Regions from separate parts of the Bacillus luti genome, predicted to be linked through region 3. Evidence: riboswitches for the same ligand, from Rfam matches in the RefSeq annotation. Region 3 holds a riboswitch; each other region holds the start of a gene.

Region 1 (6,221 bases), 200 kb from region 3:
CGTAGTTTGAATTAATAAATAAAGCATCCCCTTCATTATTTTCATACAGCTTCGGTGAAAGTCCTGGTTCCACATCTGTTTTAAACTTTAAGTTCTTCGGATTTTCTACAACATCTTTTACCGTTGCCTTAACAACATCTACACCATCTTTTAATTTAATAACGCCGCCTTTTTGTAATAAAGCTAGCATACGCCCACGCTCAGCTACGTTATTACTCATAATAACTGTTCCGCCATCTGGAAGTTCTTTTAAGCTCTTATATTTCTTAGAATAAATGCCCATTGGCTCTAAATGGATTTTTCCTGCGTTTACAATTTTATATCCCTTTTCTTGAATTTCTTTATCTAAGTAAGGAATATGCTGGAAGTAGTTCGCATCAATTTCTTTATCCGCTAACGCTTTATTTGGTAATACATAATCTTGAAACTTTTTAATCTCTAGCTTAATACCTTTTTTCTCTAATATCGGCTGTGCCTTCTCTAAAATAACAGCGTGCGGCACGTTAGAAGCTCCCACAACAAGCTTATTCTCCTCTTTCCCCCCGCAAGCAGCTAATGTAAATACAGACAACGCTGTAACGACTGACAGTAGAATCTTTTTCATATGATATCCCCTTCTCCCTTATAGTTATGTAGTTATAAAAAGGGCCGGCGTACACCAACCCTTCCGCAGCAATTATTCTTTTACAGGAACAACTGCCCCTTTATATTCTTTGTTAATAAAGTCTTCGATTTCTTTAGAGTGTAATACTTCTACAAGAGCTTTAATCTCTTTCTTATCTTTATCGCCTTTACGAACAGCTACTACATTTGCGTACGGTGAATCATTTCCTTCAATTGCAATTGCATCTTTTTCCGGATTTAACTTCGCATCAATTGCATAGTTTGAGTTAATTAAAACTGCGTCGCCTTCTTTATTGTTATACACTTGTGGTAATAAACCAGGCTCGATATCCGTTTTGAATTTTAAGTTTTTCGGATTATCCGCAATATCTTTTGGAGTTGCTTTAACTGGATCTACTCCGTCTTTAATTTTTAAAATGCCTTCTTTTTGTAAAATTGCTAAACCACGTCCATGGTCAGCAACTGAGTTACTCATAATAATTGTCGCTCCGTCTGGAAGCTCTTTTAAGCTTTTATATTTTTGAGAATATACGCCAATTGGTTCTAAATGAATTTTTCCTGCTACTTCAAAATCATATTTTTTATCTTTAATTTCTTTTTCTAAATACGGAATGTGCTGGAAATAGTTAGCGTCTAACTCCTTATCCGCTAACGCTTTATTTGGCAACACGTAATCTTGGAATTTTTTCACTTCTAATTCAATTCCTTTTTTCTCAAGTAACGGTTTTGCCTTTTCTAAAATTTCAGCGTGCGGTACGTTAGAAGCCCCCACTACTAGTTTCTTTTCGTCTTTATCTTTCCCCCCGCAGGCAGCTAACCCAAAAATAGAAGTTGAAATAAGTGCTGTAAGTAATAATTTTTTCATTTGAAACATCCTCCCGTTTTTTATTATCGTTTATCTATTCGAGTCGTTACACGATCACCAATCCACTGAATGAAAAATACAACTAGTAATACACAAATTGTCGCAACGATTGTTACGTCGTTATTTCCTCGTTGGAATCCTTCTAAATAAGCAAGTGTTCCAAGGCCACCAGCACCAACAACTCCTGCCATTGCTGTATAGCCTACTAAAGCAATTGTCGTTACCGTAATACCAGATACTAATGCTGGTAATGATTCTGGAATCAATACTTTTAAAATAATTGTGCTTGTTTTTGCTCCCATCGCTTTTGAAGCTTCAATTACACCTTTATCAATTTCACGAAGTGCAATTTCAACCATTCGTGCATAGAATGGTGCCGCTCCGATGATTAAAGCTGGCAACGCTGCACTCGCTCCAAGAATTGTTCCAAGAAGGATTTTCGTGAATGGGATTAATAAAATAATTAAAATGATGAACGGTATAGAACGGAATATGTTTACGAACGCTCCAATCACCGTATTAATCGATTTGTTTTCCCATAAATTATCTTTCGCTGTCATGAAAAGTAACAATCCTAAAATAAGTCCTAAAATAAATGTAGCAAGAGCTGCGATTGCCGTCATATATAACGTTTCACCAGTTGCTTCTAACATTTGATTCCAATCAACATTTGTGAGTAACTTATCCATGTGCAATCACCTCCAGCTCTACTTGATCTTGATGAATTCCTTCTATCGCTTGCTGGATCGCTGTTTCCTCACCATTTAAATGAACGACTAAACTACCGTAAGAGCCGTTATTCGTTTGTGCGATATTTCCCTGCAAAATGCTTACTTCTATATCACTGCGCTGCATTAATCTTTGAAGTACCGGTCTTTCTACAGCCTCGCCGATAAACTGCAAGCGGATTACTTTTCCATCTGGATATTTTTCAATTAAACTTTCAATCGTCTCATTTGTATCTTCAGAATCCGTTAACTGTTGTACAAATCGTTTCGTAATGTCCTGCTGCGGATTACGGAATACGTCAAGTACTGGACCCGTTTCTACAATCTTTCCTCTCTCCATTACCGCAACGCGATTACAAATCTTTCGAATTACATGCATCTCATGTGTAATGAGTACAATTGTTAAACCGAGACGCTTATTAATATCTAATAGTAAATCTAAAATTTGATCTGTCGTTTCTGGATCAAGAGCTGACGTCGCTTCATCACATAAAAGTACTTGTGGATTGTTAGCCAATGCTCTCGCAATACCAACGCGTTGCTTTTGTCCACCACTTAACTGAGATGGGTACGCGTCTCCTCTTCCTTCTAATCCAACAAGGTGAATTAGCTCATCAACACGTTTTCTTCTCTTTTCCTTATCGACGCCTGCAATCTCAAGTGGAAATGCAATATTTTCACGTACAGTTCGTGACCAAAGTAAGTTGAAGTGCTGAAAAATCATTCCGATTTCTTGCCTTGCCTTACGAAGTTCGCTTCCTGTAATTGCTGAAATGACACGATTTGCAATTGTAATTTGGCCAGAAGTTGGTTTCTCCAACTGATTGAATAATCTAATTAAAGAACTTTTTCCAGCGCCACTATATCCGATAACACCAAATATTTCACCTTTATCTATTTTTAAATTGGCATTATCTACAGCAGTGACATCACCGCTTTTTGCTTTATATATTTTCTTTACATTCTCTAATAAAATCATGGTGTATCACCCCTATTTTGTTTGGATCGACTCCGCAATTTTTTATTTTTGATGCGTGTAGTCCACCGTTATCATTACTTTTATTATTTGAATGTCCTCCACATTCAAACAATAAAAAAACCTTTCTGCTTTAGAGAAGCAGAAAGGTTTATATGCGTATATAACAACATTATCCCTCTCTCTCATCTCTCAAAGCATTTGCTTTGCAGGAATTGGCACCATTTCAACATAAGTTGACGGTTGCCGGGCTTCACAGGGCACAGTCCCTCCACCTCTCTTGATAAGAGAAATCAGATTAAATTTTCGTCTGATTTGTAATTTATGAAATTGTCTATATTTTATGAATTGAATTGTATCAATATCCACACACCATGTCAACAGAAATTTTCATAAAAAATGAAACTTCAGAATTTTAAGCACCTACTGACATCGGTTTACATATATGAAACATCGACTCGACTAATAGCATCGTTCGATACGTCCCAGAATAATGTACACGTCCATCATTCATTAACATTTGTAATCGTGTATTTCCGTTCACTAGTTGTTCTACACCTTCTTCATCTACACACACGATTTGTTCTGTTCCTCTTTCCTCTTGCAACAGCTCTATATAATCTCTTGAAATTTGTAACGAGCAACATTCATCTCCAAAACGGAAATTAACAATTCTTTCTCCTTGTCTTAGAAGTGGTTCTAAATGGTATTGACCGTTAGCGTAATTTACAAATGATTGCAGCAAAGAATATAATTTCACCCTAAATCACATCCTTCATATCACTTTCTATTACATACCATTCCCTCTCACTAAAGAGCAATCCTGTTATTTTCGCTCGACAAATACTGTACCTACCCTGCATCTCGACATATTTCCCAAGAAATATGTCGAGGCGGCAAAAACTTTGCCGCCTACTTTAATTCCGTATATAAATATTCAACCGAATGAAATGCATATATCTTCTTCATGAGTGTCCCATTTTCAAAAACAAGTAAACACGGTACACTTTCGATTCCATACTCTTTCGCTAAATGCGGAGCAAAATTCAAATCTAACATTCCAATTTTCAGATCCTCAATTGTCATCTCAACAATCGTTAACATCTTTTTTGCTAATTGGCATGTTCCACACATCGGAGTATATACATATAACACTGTTTTTTCTTCGTTCTCTATTAGGGCTGTAGCCTCGGCTCCTGTCCAGTCAATCACTTCTATCATTCCTTACCGTAAATATTCTGTATAGACGTCAATGTCAGCTCCCCATAATACATTTGCTAAGTGTGAAGACGGCGCAGTTGCCACTTCTCGGTATGAGCGATCGATATAAATATGCTCTGCTTGCGGAAATTCTTTTCGAAATTGTTTCCTTAACTTTTCTCCAGCATCATCAGCATCCACTAGCACATACACTTCCTTATCAAAAAACTGATCAACGAGCTCATCCATTTTCGACAAACCAATTGTACCATTTGTACAAACAATTTCCACCGGTTCACGAATAATAGATTCAATCTTTCTTCTATCTGATGTACCTTCTACAATAATGACCTTTTCTACATAAATCATATGTCATCACCCGATCACCATATACTATACAACCTTTAACTTAGTATATAGTATATTCGTTATTTTCATGTTGTTTCCTGTTTATTTTTGCAAAAGAAAAGCGCAAGCGGCTTACTCAGAACAAGAGGGCATTGGAACTACTGAACTAGAGGCGCTTTTTGCCTCAAGTGAAGGAGTGAAATGACCGAATGTTCTAGCCGCTGGAGCTGGATCATAACGAAAAGCGGAACCGACTGTTTAGCCCTATTGGCTAAGGTTCTTTCGCACAGAAGACGCTTTTTGTCTTCTCGTGCGGAAGGTTCTTAGACATGAAGGGCTAGGAGGTGAAGCTGGACAATGAAAAGCGCAAGCGGCTCGTTCAGATTGTGAGGGGGATGGAGCTTCTGACGTAAAGGCGCTTTTTGCCTTGCAGGAAAAAGCGAAGCCACCGAACAATCTAGCCGCTGAAGCTGGACAATAACGAAAAGCGGAACCGACTGTTTAGCCCTGTTGGCTAAGGTTCTTTCGCACAGAAGACGCTTTTTGTCTTCTCGTGCGGAAGGTTCTTAGACATGAAGGGCTAGGAGGTGGAGCTGGACAATAAAAAGCGTTCTCCTACACGATAATTAGTATATGATTCTACGTTCATTATTTTACACAAAATAAAAAAGGACAGCACAAAGGCTGTCCTTCAGTCGACTATAATTAGTCTTGGTTTGTCATTTCTGCATATTTTTCTGCAGTTAATAACTTCTCAACTTGGCTTGCATCAGAAAGTTCAACTTTAACCATCCATGCACCCTCGTATGGAGATTCGTTAACAAGTTCTGGTTGGTCACTTAATTCTTCGTTTACTGCTACAACTTTACCGCTTACAGGTGCGTATAACTCAGAAACTGTTTTAACAGATTCTACGCTTCCGAATGGCTCGTCAGCTTGGATTGTTGCACCTACTTCAGGAAGTTCAACGAATACGATATCGCCTAACTCACCTTGTGCAAAGTGAGTAATACCGATAACAACTTCATTACCTTCAGTTTTTACCCATTCGTGTTCTTCAGAGTAACGTAAATTATTTGGAATGCTCATGACTGTACCTCCAGTGAATGTATTAATTATGTAAAAATACCTTATTGGTACTTTTTCCACACACTTTCAAACTGCTCTTCGTTAAAACCAAGTGTTACACTCGTTCCATCTGTTACGATTGGACGTTTAATCAACATGCCATCAGATGCTAAAAGTTCGTACATTTCGTCTTCACTTGCATCTTTTAACTTATCTTTCAGACCAAGTTCGCGGTAACGCATTCCACTTGTATTAAAGAATTTTTTTAATGGTAACTCACTTTTTTCATGTAAATTACGTAAATCTTCTTTTGACGGTGGATTTTCAACAATATGAATCATCTCATATGCTACATCGTTTGCCTCAAACCATTTCTTTGCCTTTTGACATGTGCCACACTTTGGATATGAAT
Region 2 (6,221 bases), 2.1 Mb from region 3:
CTGTTGTATCAAACAGTTCATTTGCATCAATTCCCGCAAGTGGATTTCCTGTAATATTACGCGTTATATCACCACACGCCCCTGCTGAAGATAATCCAACTCTCGCTAACCTTTTAAAAATATCTGGAATTTGCTGAATCTCTAACCAATGAAACTGAATCGCCTGTCTTGTCGTAATATCGATTACATCACGTCCATAGTCCTCAGCGATAGAAGCAAGCGCTTCTGCCTGCGCATTTGTAATAATCCCAGAAGGAATATTTACACGCATCATAAAGTATCCAGCTTCTTTCGGACGCTGCAAATACAATCCTGCCCATTTAAATGCGTCCCACTCTTCTTTCGGAATAGATTCGAATCCATTCTCCGCATAGTAAGGAATGTCATTAAAGATTTCCAATCCATCTTTTTCTAATTTATTCTTCTCAGTCTGATTTAATTTTTCATTGTTAGCCCATACTTTTTCATAACTCATTTTTAATCCCCCTATATAAAGTGAATCTTTAATCAGTGAGGATTGTGTTCATCTCCCACTGAGTATTAGCCTTAACCAATCAGGCATTTACAGACGGCAGGGCTCCCACCTAACTTCTTTGCCCAAGCCGAATTTTGAGGTAGGTGTTTTACAGCCCGTTAGTGCGGGATAAAACTACGCTCTTGTAAATACTTCACAATTTGTTCTGCACATTCTTCAATAGAATACTTATGTGTTTCTACAATTAATTCTGCTCGTTCTGGCTCCTCATATGGTGAATCAACACCAGTAAACTGTTTAATATCACCTTTTCTTGCCTTTTTATAAAGACCTTTCGGATCACGTTTTTCACACTCTTCAATCGGACACTTCACAAACACTTCAATAAATTCATCCGCCGCTAATAGATCTCTAACTTGTTTTCGGTCTACTCGAAATGGTGAAATGAATGCTGTAAGAACAATCGTTCCTTGATCTACGAATAGTTTAGAAACTTCACCGATACGACGAATATTCTCTGTACGATCACTTTCAGAAAACCCTAAATCATTATTTAAACCGTGGCGTATATTATCCCCATCTAGCACATAGTTTCCGATATTCTTTTCAAATAGTTTACGAGCAACCGCATTCGCTACTGTAGATTTACCCGAAGCTGATAAACCCGTAAACCAAATTACAAAACTATGATGACCACTTTTCACTCTTCTCTCATCTTTTGAAACAGAGGCTGTATGCCAAGTAATATTTGTATTCATCTCTTTCTCTCCCTATTTTGTTACTACACCTTTTTTCAAACCTTTAATTAGCACTTCCACTACTTCTTTACGACTAAATGTACTTGGCGGAATCTCACCGTTTCTTAATAGCTCCCTTACTTTCGTACCGGATAAAATGACATGATCCTCTTTTCCGTGCGGGCATGTTTTCGTTGAAGCCATTGCTTCACATTTCCCGCAGTAAAAGCTATGTTCAAAAAATAGCGGTGTAATCCCTAACTCTTCCACTGTAAAGTTTGTAAAAATCTCTTGCGCTTCATATGTTCCATAATAATCTCCTACCCCGGCATGATCACGCCCTACAATAAAGTGGGTACATCCAAAATTCTTTCTTACTAATGCATGAAATATCGCCTCTCTTGGCCCTGCGTAACGCATCGCCGCAGGAAACACACCTAAAAAGACACGATTTTTCGGATAATAGTTTTGAAGTAATACTTCATAGCTTTCCATCCTTACATCAGCAGGAATATCATCTGATTTCGTTTCCCCAACAAGCGGATTCAAAAAGAGACCATCTACAATTTCAAGAGCAGACTTTTGAATATATTCATGAGCGCGATGTACCGGGTTTCTCGTTTGAAACCCAACTACTGTTTTCCAACCACGCTTTTTAAATTCTTCTCGCGTTTCAATTGGATCTAAATGATAAGAAGGAAATTGATTATTTTCAAAGCGTTTTGTAAGAATAATAGCTCCTCCAACGTAAACGTTTGGTCGTTCATATAATTTTTTCACTCCTGGATGAGCCTCATCCGTCGTTTTATATACAAGTAACGCTTCTTTTTCTTTATCTGGTACAAAAATATCTTCTATTTGAATGACACCATATATTTTCCCATCGTTAACAAGCTTTACTTCCTCTCCAACTTCCAGCCTCTCTGCTACACCTTCTGTTACCGGCAATGTAATTGGTATACTCCATATGCTCCCATTTGCTAAACGAAGAGTTTCTACGACCGAATCATAATCATTCTTACCTAAGAAACCTGTCAGTGGGCTATATCCACCTGTCGCTAGTAGCTCTAAATCACTTAACGCAACGTTGTCTAATTTAATTTCTTTTTCAATTTGTGATACGTCGTATGTCTCATCTATACGGTTTACTAATTCGTTTCTTGTACTCATTTTCTATATCCTCTCTTAGCTTTATTTTTCAATTCATCTTATTGATCATGAAGACCACATTCTGTTTTCAGTTTTCCAGCCCATCTACCATCTCTTGAATCGCCACCATCTACAGGTAACGTACACTTCTCACACCCAATACTTGGATAGCCAACATCATGTAATGGGTTATACGGCAAACTATGTTTGTATACATATCGCCACACTTCTTTCCATGTCCAATGAATAAGTGGACAAATCTTAATAGATTGAAAACGACGATCTTGATTTATAAAGTTTGTATGTTTGCGAGTTTCTGATTGTTCCCTTCTTAAACCTGATATCCACGCCTTTTCATTTGCTAACGCTTTTTCTAAAGGTAAAATTTTCCTAATTTTACAACAAAGATTCGGATTGCTTTCCCATAGCCTGTCACCATGCAACTTTGCTTGTTCATCAAGTGTAAGTTCTGGCTGTTTTTCTATAATGTTTAATGAAGGAAATCGTTCCCGCACTTTTTGAATTAATTCATACGTTTCTTGAAAATGAACATTTGTATCCAAAAATACAACTTTAGCAGATGGATTTACTTGGTTTATAAGATGCAGTAGTACCATACCTTCCACTCCAAAGCTACATGCGTATACGATTTCTTCTTTATATTCTTTATAAGCCCAACTTAATACAGATAGCGCGCCTTTTGTTTCATCTTCTTCTGAAAATGAAACACCATTTTCAGCCCACGTTTCATACGTCAACATGTTTTTTCCCCCTGTAAAAGCAAAAAGACGGTTTTAACCTAATACAATAGGTTAAAACCGCCTCTAGTTTTTCTAGTCAGCGCTTTTTACTTTAAACGTACTTTTTCACTTTTCTCTAACTGAATGACTTTTCCATCTTGCACAACAATTGTAATTGAACCATATTTCATATCAGCAAGCATCGCTTGAATCTTCTCCGATACTTCATCAAAATGTTCCCGTACACTCACGCGAACAGCCCCCCTTTTTATTCATAAAAAAAATCTTTCCCATTTCGAAAAGACTGTTCGGTAATATATTTTACCTTATCTTTCAAAATGGATTCCATTTTGCTGGATTTAGCACCTTGCTTTCTATAAGCAGGTTGCCGAGCTTCTTCGGGCCAGTTCCCTCCGCTTCTCTTGATAAGCTTTGTATTTGTATTTTATCACAATTCTGATTTTTTTCAATCCTAGTTTTCCGATATATTTTAATTATTTTATTTTACAAAAAAGGAATTGCCCATCCGAACAACTCCTTTTCTCTATTTAAACAAGTTCTTTAATACGTATGCGATCGTTCCCAATAATATTTTCATATGTTTCGCGTTCCACTACAATTTGCGATGTTCCACCTTTCGCAAAGACGACAGCTGGTCTCCGAATTCGATTATAATTATTCGCCATCGAATAGCCATATGCTCCTGTACAAGAAATTGCTAGTAAATCGGAAGAAGCGACTTTTGGTAAATGAATATCCCAAATCAGCATATCTCCACTCTCACAACATTTCCCAGCAATCGAAACGAGTTCCTCATTCGCATCATTCCCTCGATTCGCTAACATTGCTTCATAACGAGCGTTATATAAGGCAGGTCTTAAATTATCCGTCATTCCACCATCTACCGAAACATATTTTCTTATGCCAGGAATATCTTTCACCGATCCGACTGTATAAATTGTCGTTCCAGCATCACCTACAATACTACGACCTGGTTCAACCCAAATTTCTGGCAATGGATAGTTACATACTGTAAATTGTTCTCTCACTGCACTCGTTACAGCTCGCACATATGTCTCAAGTGTTAATGGCGTATCCGAATCTGTGTAGCGTATTCCGAACCCTCCGCCTACATTTAACACCTTTACTACATAGTTTGTTTGCTCTCTCACTTCTACTAAAAATTGGCGAAGAACTTCAATTGCTCGAACAAAACCAGCTGTTTCAAATATTTGTGATCCGATATGGGAATGAATACCTAGCACATTATAATTTGATTTTTGTAAAGCAAGCTCAATTGCCTGCATCGCTTGACCATTTGAAACACCAAATCCAAATTTTGAATCCTCTTGGCCTGTTGTAATATATTCATGTGTGTGCGCCTCTACTCCAGGCGTTACACGAATTAATATGTTCACAAATTTCCCATGTTGCACTGCTAAATCATGCAAAATTTCTAATTCTAAAAAATTATCGACTACAAAACAACCAATATTCGCCTGAAGAGCCATCACAATCTCTTCTTCTGTTTTATTATTGCCGTGAAAATGAATGCGCGATGCCGGAAACCCTGCTTGAAGCGCAGTATATAATTCCCCTCCAGAAACAACATCTAACGACATATTTTCTTCACGAGCTACTCGGCACATCTCCATGCACAAGAACGCCTTGCTTGCATACGCTACTTGATAAGAGAAACCACTTTCTTTAAAAGCACGATGAAACGCGCGGCACTTCCCTCGAATTGACTCTTCATCGTATACATAAAGTGGTGTTCCGTATTGTTTTGCTAGCTGCGTCGTATCGCACCCTCCAATTTCTAAGTGTCCTTGCCCATTGATTCGGCTCGTGCCGTGTAAATACATTTGAATTCCTCCCTTATTTCCTCTAAAACTCATAACCCCAATCTTCTATTCATTGCAGCACGCTTTTAGATAGACAAAAAACGCGCGGAACAATGTTCACACGCGTTTCTTATTAGGAAAAATATATATTGAAAAAATAAACGAGTTGTTATCTCCTCAAAATAAGAAACCGCATCAACATCTCCAAATAGCTCTCCATAAAATAAATCTTATGACAGTACTACATTTATTCAATGCAGTCCCAATATATGAATAAGATGGTTATTCTTATATTTCGGCAATAGTCCCTTTCAACCTATGATCACAGATTCCATTAAATCTCCCATAGCTTACTCTTTCCTATCGCGGCCTCTACCTTTGAGAGTAGATGAGGTAAGTCTATTTAATTTTCAAACATCTAATTGTTGCTATTAACAATACCAAAGGACCATTTTATTTGTCAAACAATTTTTTATATTGTTTTTTTACAGTTTAGTTTTGTATCATTTGGTAAGCGCTTTATCATGATCTTTGTCACTTCCCATTCGCCTTCTTCGTTATTAAATGTGATCGTTACTTTTTCAAATGGCGGCACAATTTTCCCACCAACGTGTTCATACTTCGTCACTTCAATAACCGCTTGAAATAAATATGTACCACTATACACTTTTTTTAAACTAATAATTTTAGGACATTGATAAGGCTTCAAACTCCCATATTGTTTTTCAATTGCTTTATTTATTTTTGGAAATAAAACAGAATAAAGTGCATCTTCCATAAGGGGTGCATCATATTGGGCTACAGAAACACTCGGTGAAGCAAAAAGTATACAACTACTGCATGCAATAAAATATAATAATTTTCGCATTATAACCTCCGTATTATTACGTGATTCTTTCTGCGCACGATCATTATCATACAAAGAAATTCCATTTTATTGTCTCCCATCGCTCTTTTTCTACTCAATTATTATAAAAAAGTCCACAACTCTCTTTTATTTTCGTATAATGATACTCATAGTATAATAATCATAATAACAAAGGACTGTTCGTATATATAAAATGAGGCGCTAATCAAATAGGCCCACAAGAACTGTCATGCTTTTTAGGAGAGGAGTATATTATGCTACAACGTCTGTTTCCAAAACTGCGATTTGCACTTATTGCAGTCGTTTTATTATGGATAAAAACATATATTGTGTACAAGCTAGCATTCGATATTAAAATTGATAATTTCTTTGAAGAGTTTATGCTTTTTATTAATCCACTAGCTGCGT
Region 3 (6,221 bases):
GAAAACGAAAGCACCGACGCTCGGTATGTTTAATCGTTTTGCCGCTGCTATTTTGGGCGCTATTATTATGTACGAAATTGAGCACCATATGGTGATGTGGGCATTTGCAGTAGGGATTATGGGCGGTTATTTCTTAATCGTTGTTAATTTAGGATACTATAGTATGAAAGATGAGAAGGAATTAACGAAGAGTTAAAAAGTTAAAAAGCCTCTTTTTAGATGAAATAGAGGATCCGGCGATGGATGTACAACAGGAAGCGAAACTTTGCATAAAATACAGGTTTCAGCTTCCAATAAGTTAACATGAAATCACTGATTAGTATGGCCCTTAGGTTCTTTAAAAAAGTTGGATATAATACAACAAATTATTCCGGTAATTAGAATAATGTATTTTATCGTTTCACTTGTATGCTCAAATAAATTAACGTTAAGCATCACAAGTCCCCAAAACATTTGGATTGCTCCATAACTGAATAAAATTTTTCCTGTACGAGAAAAATTTTTCATAGGCCTCATCCTTTCCTGTATATGTAAATTATAGCATGGGAAACTTAAAATGAATGATTATAAAATGAATTTTCTGTATTTTTCGGGTATTGGTAAGTGATTTTATGAGCTAAGTTACAGATGAAGAGATTAAAGTTTTAAGATATAGAAAGAAGCTTACGCAAAAACGTAAGCTTCTTTTTTATGTAAGTGTGTGAACCGTAAAGTCGCATTGGGTTTTGTCGGTGAGTACGCAAAACTTTACGGTTACACAACACTTATTCATATGAGTAAAAGGGTTATTCCAACAGAAAGTTTTAATTTAAGCGATTGGACCGCCTAAGTTAATAATGTCTTCAGAAACGCTTTCGAACTTTTTGAAGTTCTCTTTGAATTCATTTGCAAGCTCGATTGCTTTTACTTTGTAAGCAGCTTTATCAGCCCAAGTTTGTTCAGGCATTAACACTTCGTCAGGTACACCTGGTACGTGAAGTGGAACTTCAAGACCGAAGATGTCATGTTTAGCTGTTTCAGTTTTCGCAAGTTCGCCGCTTAATGCTGCTTGAATCATTGCACGAGTGTAACCTAAGTTCATACGCTTACCAACGCCGTATTCGCCACCAGTCCAGCCAGTGTTTACTAAGAATACTTTTGCGTCATATTTCTCGATTTTTTCACCAAGCATTTCAGCATAGCGAGATGCATCAAGTGGTAAGAATGGTGAACCGAAGCAAGTTGAGAATGTAGCTTGCGGAGATGTAACGCCGCGCTCTGTGCCTGCTAGTTTACTAGTGTAACCACTTAAGAAATGGTACATAGCTTGTTCTTTTGATAACTTACTGATTGGAGGCAATACGCCAGATGCATCAGCAGTTAAGAAAATAATTGTATTTGGATGTCCTGCAACACTTGGCAGTACGATATTGTCAATCGCATGCATAGGGTATGCAGCACGTGTATTTTCTGTTAAAGTAGTATCGTTGTAGTCTGCGATACGCGTTTGGTCATTAATGATAACGTTTTCTAAAACAGATCCAAATTTGATTGCATCAAAAATTTGTGGCTCTTTCTCGTGAGAAAGGTTTACGCATTTCGCATAGCAACCGCCTTCAATATTGAATACACCGTTATCAGACCATCCATGCTCGTCGTCACCGATTAATTTACGGTTTGGATCAGCAGACAATGTTGTTTTACCTGTTCCAGATAATCCGAAGAATAGTGCCACGTCGCCTTCTTCACCTACGTTTGCAGAGCAATGCATAGAAAGGATATCTTGTTCAGGTAGTAAGAAGTTCATAATAGAGAAAATTGATTTTTTCATTTCTCCAGCGTATTCTGTACCACCGATCAGTACGATACGTTTTTCGAATGAAACCATAATGAATGCTTCAGAATTTGTGCCGTCAATTGCTGGGTCTGCTTTGAAGTTCGGCGCAGAAACAATTGTAAATTCTGATTCATGAGTTGTTAATTCTTCTTCAGTTGGACGAATAAATAATTGGTGTACGAACAAATTATGCCATGCGTATTCGTTAACAACTTGAATTGGTAGGCGATAGTTGCGATCAGCGCCTGCAAATCCTTTGAAGATGAATAACTCTTCTTTTTCTTTTAAGTATTCTAATACTTTTGTATATAATTTATTAAAATGTTCTTCAGAAATCGGTTGGTTCACAGCTCCCCAAGCAATTTTGTCAGCAACCGATGCTTCTTTCACAATAAATTTATCTTTAGGAGAACGTCCTGTATATTTTCCAGTTGAAGCAGAAACGGCACCAGTCGAAGTTAATTTCCCTTCATTTCGCATTAATACTTTTTCCACTAATTGCGGAACACTTAGTTGAATCTGTGCATTGCTTCCGTTCAATAATTCATGTAAACCAATTTGGACATTCACAGTACTCATATTTATATACCATCCTTTTCATTTAATGAAATATTTCTCGTAATCCCCATCAATAGTATAACACAATTATATAAATAATGTATACTATTTCTTTATTTTTGTTTGTGTGAATGTATTAATTCCTTATTAATATTCCATTCTCTCTCTATTGAGAAAAACTTTCAGGAAAATGTGAATATTAATTGACAAATGAATATCATTTCTTTAGTATAGGTTGGGACGGATACTCTCTTATCCCGAGCTGGCGGAGGGACAGGCCCGATGAAGCCCAGCAACCTCATCTGTATTGGTAAATACAGGTGAATAGGTGCTAAAACCTGTGCGAGGCTACAGGTCTCGAACGATAAGAGCGAAGGGCAAAAAGCAGTATGCAAGTAGCAAATTAAACCTTTCCTCTATGTAAAGTGGGAAAGGTTTTTCTGTATGCTTGTGTGGGAGAATAAATGTATGTCGCAGTTTGTGGCAAATTAAGGATGAGTTCCGTACAATATATACAATTACTGTAGGGAGGTTTACCACATGACAAAAAAACGTCATCTGTTCACATCTGAGTCTGTAACTGAAGGACATCCAGATAAAATTTGTGACCAAATTTCTGATTCAATTTTAGATGCGATCTTATCAAAAGACGCAAATGCACGTGTAGCTTGTGAAACAACTGTAACAACTGGTTTAGTATTGGTAGCGGGGGAAATTACGACTTCTACTTACGTAGACATTCCGAAAATCGTTCGTGAAACAATTCAAGGCATTGGTTACACACGCGCAAAATACGGATTCGATGCAGAAACTTGTGCAGTTTTAACATCTATCGATGAGCAATCTGCTGACATCGCTATGGGTGTTGACCAAGCGCTAGAAGCACGCGAAGGTCAAATGACTGACGCTGAGATTGAGGCAATTGGTGCAGGAGACCAAGGTTTAATGTTTGGTTTCGCATGTAATGAGACACAAGAGTTAATGCCACTTCCAATCTCGCTTGCTCACAAATTAGCTCGCCGTTTAACTGAAGTACGTAAAGATGATACATTATCATACCTACGTCCGGATGGAAAAACGCAAGTTACAGTTGAGTATGATGAAAATGGTAAACCTGTACGTGTAGATACAATCGTAATTTCTACACAGCATCATCCAGATGTTACATGGGAAGAAATCGATCGCGATTTAAAAGAGCATGTAATTAAAGCTGTAGTTCCAGCAGAATTAATGGATGGAGAAACGAAATTCTTCATTAACCCAACTGGCCGCTTCGTAATTGGTGGACCACAAGGTGATGCTGGTTTAACAGGACGTAAAATCATCGTTGATACTTACGGTGGATACGCTCGCCACGGTGGCGGTGCATTCTCTGGTAAAGATGCAACGAAAGTTGACCGTTCAGCAGCATATGCAGCTCGTTATGTTGCGAAAAACATCGTAGCAGCTGGTCTTGCTGACAAAGCAGAAGTACAACTTGCATACGCAATCGGTGTAGCACAACCAGTATCAATTTCAGTTGATACATTCGGCACTGGTAAAGTATCTGAAGACGTATTAGTAGAACTAGTTCGTAACAACTTCGATCTTCGCCCAGCTGGTATTATTAAAATGCTAGACTTACGTCGCCCAATTTACAAACAAACAGCAGCTTACGGCCACTTCGGACGTACTGATGTAGATCTAACATGGGAACGTACAGACAAAGCTGCAGCTTTAAAAGAGCAAGCTGGTCTATAATATATGAAAAAAAGCTTTGCGCGGTGAGCGCAAAGCTTTTTTTATTTTATTTTACTTATTATTTGAATACATGAATGACAATGTACTTCTCCTTCTAGTTCAATATACTTTTTCATATTTGTCATTCCGCTTGCCGGAAAGGGCATATGAATCCATGCTTTTTCATACGTTTGTATTTCTTTTTGACATGATTTACAAAGGATTGGTTTCTTACGGAACATAGAAAATCAACCTTTCAGTTGGCGTGCTTTTCCGGCGCAAAAAGCACTGCATAGTAAAAATAGCGTTGCGAATATAATGCTCACTAATGTAGCGGATGGGATTGCCCCTTTTAGAGAAAAACCGACGGTGATGGAAGCGATAAATAAGAGGATGAATGTTGTTGTTAATTTTTTATAAATTTCCATAGTATGTAGACCTCCTTATTTAGAGATAGAACGTATAAAAATAAAATCTAATATATAGGCAAGTACGAGAGGAATTAATGTGCTAGTCAAATAGTAACGAATACCACCATCCGGCATAAGCACATACAATTTTAAAAAGTTTATATCAAATCCGTAAGCGATGCATTGAAACACGGATAAAATAATAAGGAATGGTATAATAGGTACATATCGTTTTATGTTATAAAACATAAAAAAACTCCTTTATATGGATAAATATACTTATATTGTATCATATTGAATTCTTTAATTTATACATAATTTTACAAAGTTAAATGAAAGGAAAGATGAAAAATGAGCGTAACCGAGCATAAAAAACAAGCGCCAAAAGAAGTGCGCTGCAAGATCGTAACGATTTCCGATACACGTACAGAAGAGACAGATAAGAGCGGACAACTATTACATGAATTGTTAAAAGAAGCAGGACATACAGTGACTTCTTATGAAATTGTAAAAGATGATAAAGAAAGCATTCAGCAAGCAGTGTTAGCTGGCTATCATAAGGAAGATGTAGATGTTGTATTAACGAATGGCGGTACTGGTATTACGAAGCGTGATGTCACAATTGAAGCGGTATCAGTTCTATTAGATAAAGAAATTGTCGGATTTGGTGAGTTGTTCCGCATGATTAGTTATTTAGAAGATATCGGAAGCAGCGCAATGTTAAGTAGAGCAATTGGCGGTACAATTGGGCGTAAAGTAGTCTTTTCAATGCCGGGATCTAGCGGAGCCGTTCGCCTTGCGATGAATAAATTAATTTTACCGGAATTAGGTCATATTACATTTGAGCTGCATCGCCAATGAGTAAGTGGGCTGGAATTGTATTAGCGGGCGGTATGTCGAGTAGATTCGGTGAACCGAAAGCGCTAGCGAGCTGGGGTGGGAGTACTTTTGTTGAGCATATTTTGAAAGTGATGACAACTGCGGTGCAAGAAGTTGTAGTCATTAGTCACTCCGATATAAAAGAGCGAGTAGAGCAACTCATACAAGTTCCTGTTATAGAAGATATTCCGCATTATAAAGGAAACGGCCCACTTGCTGGAATTGTATCAGGAATGGAATATATAGAAGCAGATTGGTATGCTATTATGCCTTGCGATGCGCCAAATGTTTCACAAGAATGGTTTCCCATTTTACTAGAGCAAACGAGTGATGAGTATGATGCGGTTGTGCCTATTATTAATGGAAGAAAACAGCCGCTACTTGCAGCGTATCATAACCGTGTGAAAGAGAAGATTTACACTTTACTTCAGGAAGAGAAAAGAAGTATGGGCCAGCTTTTATCACAATGCAATGTGAAATATATTGCTGGTGAAGATGTACAAGCGAATGCAGATTGGTTTATAAATGTGAATACGAAAGAAGAATATGCGCAGGTTCAAAAAAACCTTTCAAATGAATGAAAGGTTTTTTGATATACAGAAATTGGGGAACAATTACTGTATAAAGGTATGTGAGTAAGTTGATTTTAAGGGGAATTTCTTAAAATCATCATACAGTAAAAACACTGTACAACCATATTTTAATTTTTATGGGTTTTTATTACAAGTCTGTTTAGTTATGTATCTTTTTGATATAATGAATATAGAAATAAATAGATATTTCACCTTGTGTATCATTTAGCAAACGAAATTTTATAATTGTGTAAAAAACTCCCTTCG

The links. Region 3 has a riboswitch for S-adenosylmethionine ahead of metK (methionine adenosyltransferase). Riboswitches for the same ligand answer to the same signal wherever they lie in the genome.
Region 1: linked by a shared signal. The riboswitch ahead of EUC40_RS02020 (methionine ABC transporter ATP-binding protein) and the one ahead of metK (methionine adenosyltransferase) in region 3 are both predicted to bind S-adenosylmethionine.
Region 2: linked by a shared signal. The riboswitch ahead of EUC40_RS18860 (YezD family protein) and the one ahead of metK (methionine adenosyltransferase) in region 3 are both predicted to bind S-adenosylmethionine.

What each region holds. Positions count from the first base shown of each region.
Region 1 is NZ_CP040336.1:404,157-410,377, reverse strand. It holds gene metQ (methionine ABC transporter substrate-binding lipoprotein MetQ) at 1-604, opposite strand, end outside; gene metQ (methionine ABC transporter substrate-binding lipoprotein MetQ) at 677-1,489, opposite strand; gene EUC40_RS02025 (methionine ABC transporter permease) at 1,513-2,178, opposite strand; gene EUC40_RS02020 (methionine ABC transporter ATP-binding protein) at 2,171-3,196, opposite strand; SAM riboswitch class I at 3,376-3,483, opposite strand; gene EUC40_RS02015 (hypothetical protein) at 3,609-3,953, opposite strand; gene EUC40_RS02010 (thioredoxin family protein) at 4,106-4,414, opposite strand; gene EUC40_RS02005 (toprim domain-containing protein) at 4,418-4,762, opposite strand; gene gcvH (glycine cleavage system protein GcvH) at 5,447-5,830, opposite strand; gene EUC40_RS01995 (arsenate reductase family protein) at 5,872-6,221, opposite strand, start outside.
Region 2 is NZ_CP040336.1:3,720,369-3,726,589, forward strand. It holds gene EUC40_RS18840 (nitrite/sulfite reductase) at 1-475, opposite strand, end outside; gene cysC (adenylyl-sulfate kinase) at 634-1,233, opposite strand; gene sat (sulfate adenylyltransferase) at 1,246-2,382, opposite strand; gene EUC40_RS18855 (phosphoadenylyl-sulfate reductase) at 2,421-3,122, opposite strand; gene EUC40_RS18860 (YezD family protein) at 3,209-3,352, opposite strand; SAM riboswitch class I at 3,425-3,533, opposite strand; gene lysA (diaminopimelate decarboxylase) at 3,650-4,966, opposite strand; lysine riboswitch at 5,147-5,328, opposite strand; gene EUC40_RS18870 (DUF3888 domain-containing protein) at 5,418-5,813, opposite strand; gene EUC40_RS18875 (LTA synthase family protein) at 6,068-6,221, shown strand, end outside.
Region 3 is NZ_CP040336.1:605,385-611,605, forward strand. It holds gene EUC40_RS03140 (ATP synthase subunit I) at 1-196, shown strand, start outside; gene EUC40_RS03145 (hypothetical protein) at 310-507, opposite strand; gene pckA (phosphoenolpyruvate carboxykinase (ATP)) at 809-2,395, opposite strand; SAM riboswitch class I at 2,624-2,745, shown strand; gene metK (methionine adenosyltransferase) at 2,915-4,114, shown strand; gene EUC40_RS03160 (hypothetical protein) at 4,156-4,335, opposite strand; gene EUC40_RS03165 (hypothetical protein) at 4,342-4,521, opposite strand; gene EUC40_RS03170 (hypothetical protein) at 4,537-4,752, opposite strand; gene EUC40_RS03175 (MogA/MoaB family molybdenum cofactor biosynthesis protein) at 4,855-5,364, shown strand; gene EUC40_RS03180 (molybdenum cofactor guanylyltransferase) at 5,361-5,963, shown strand.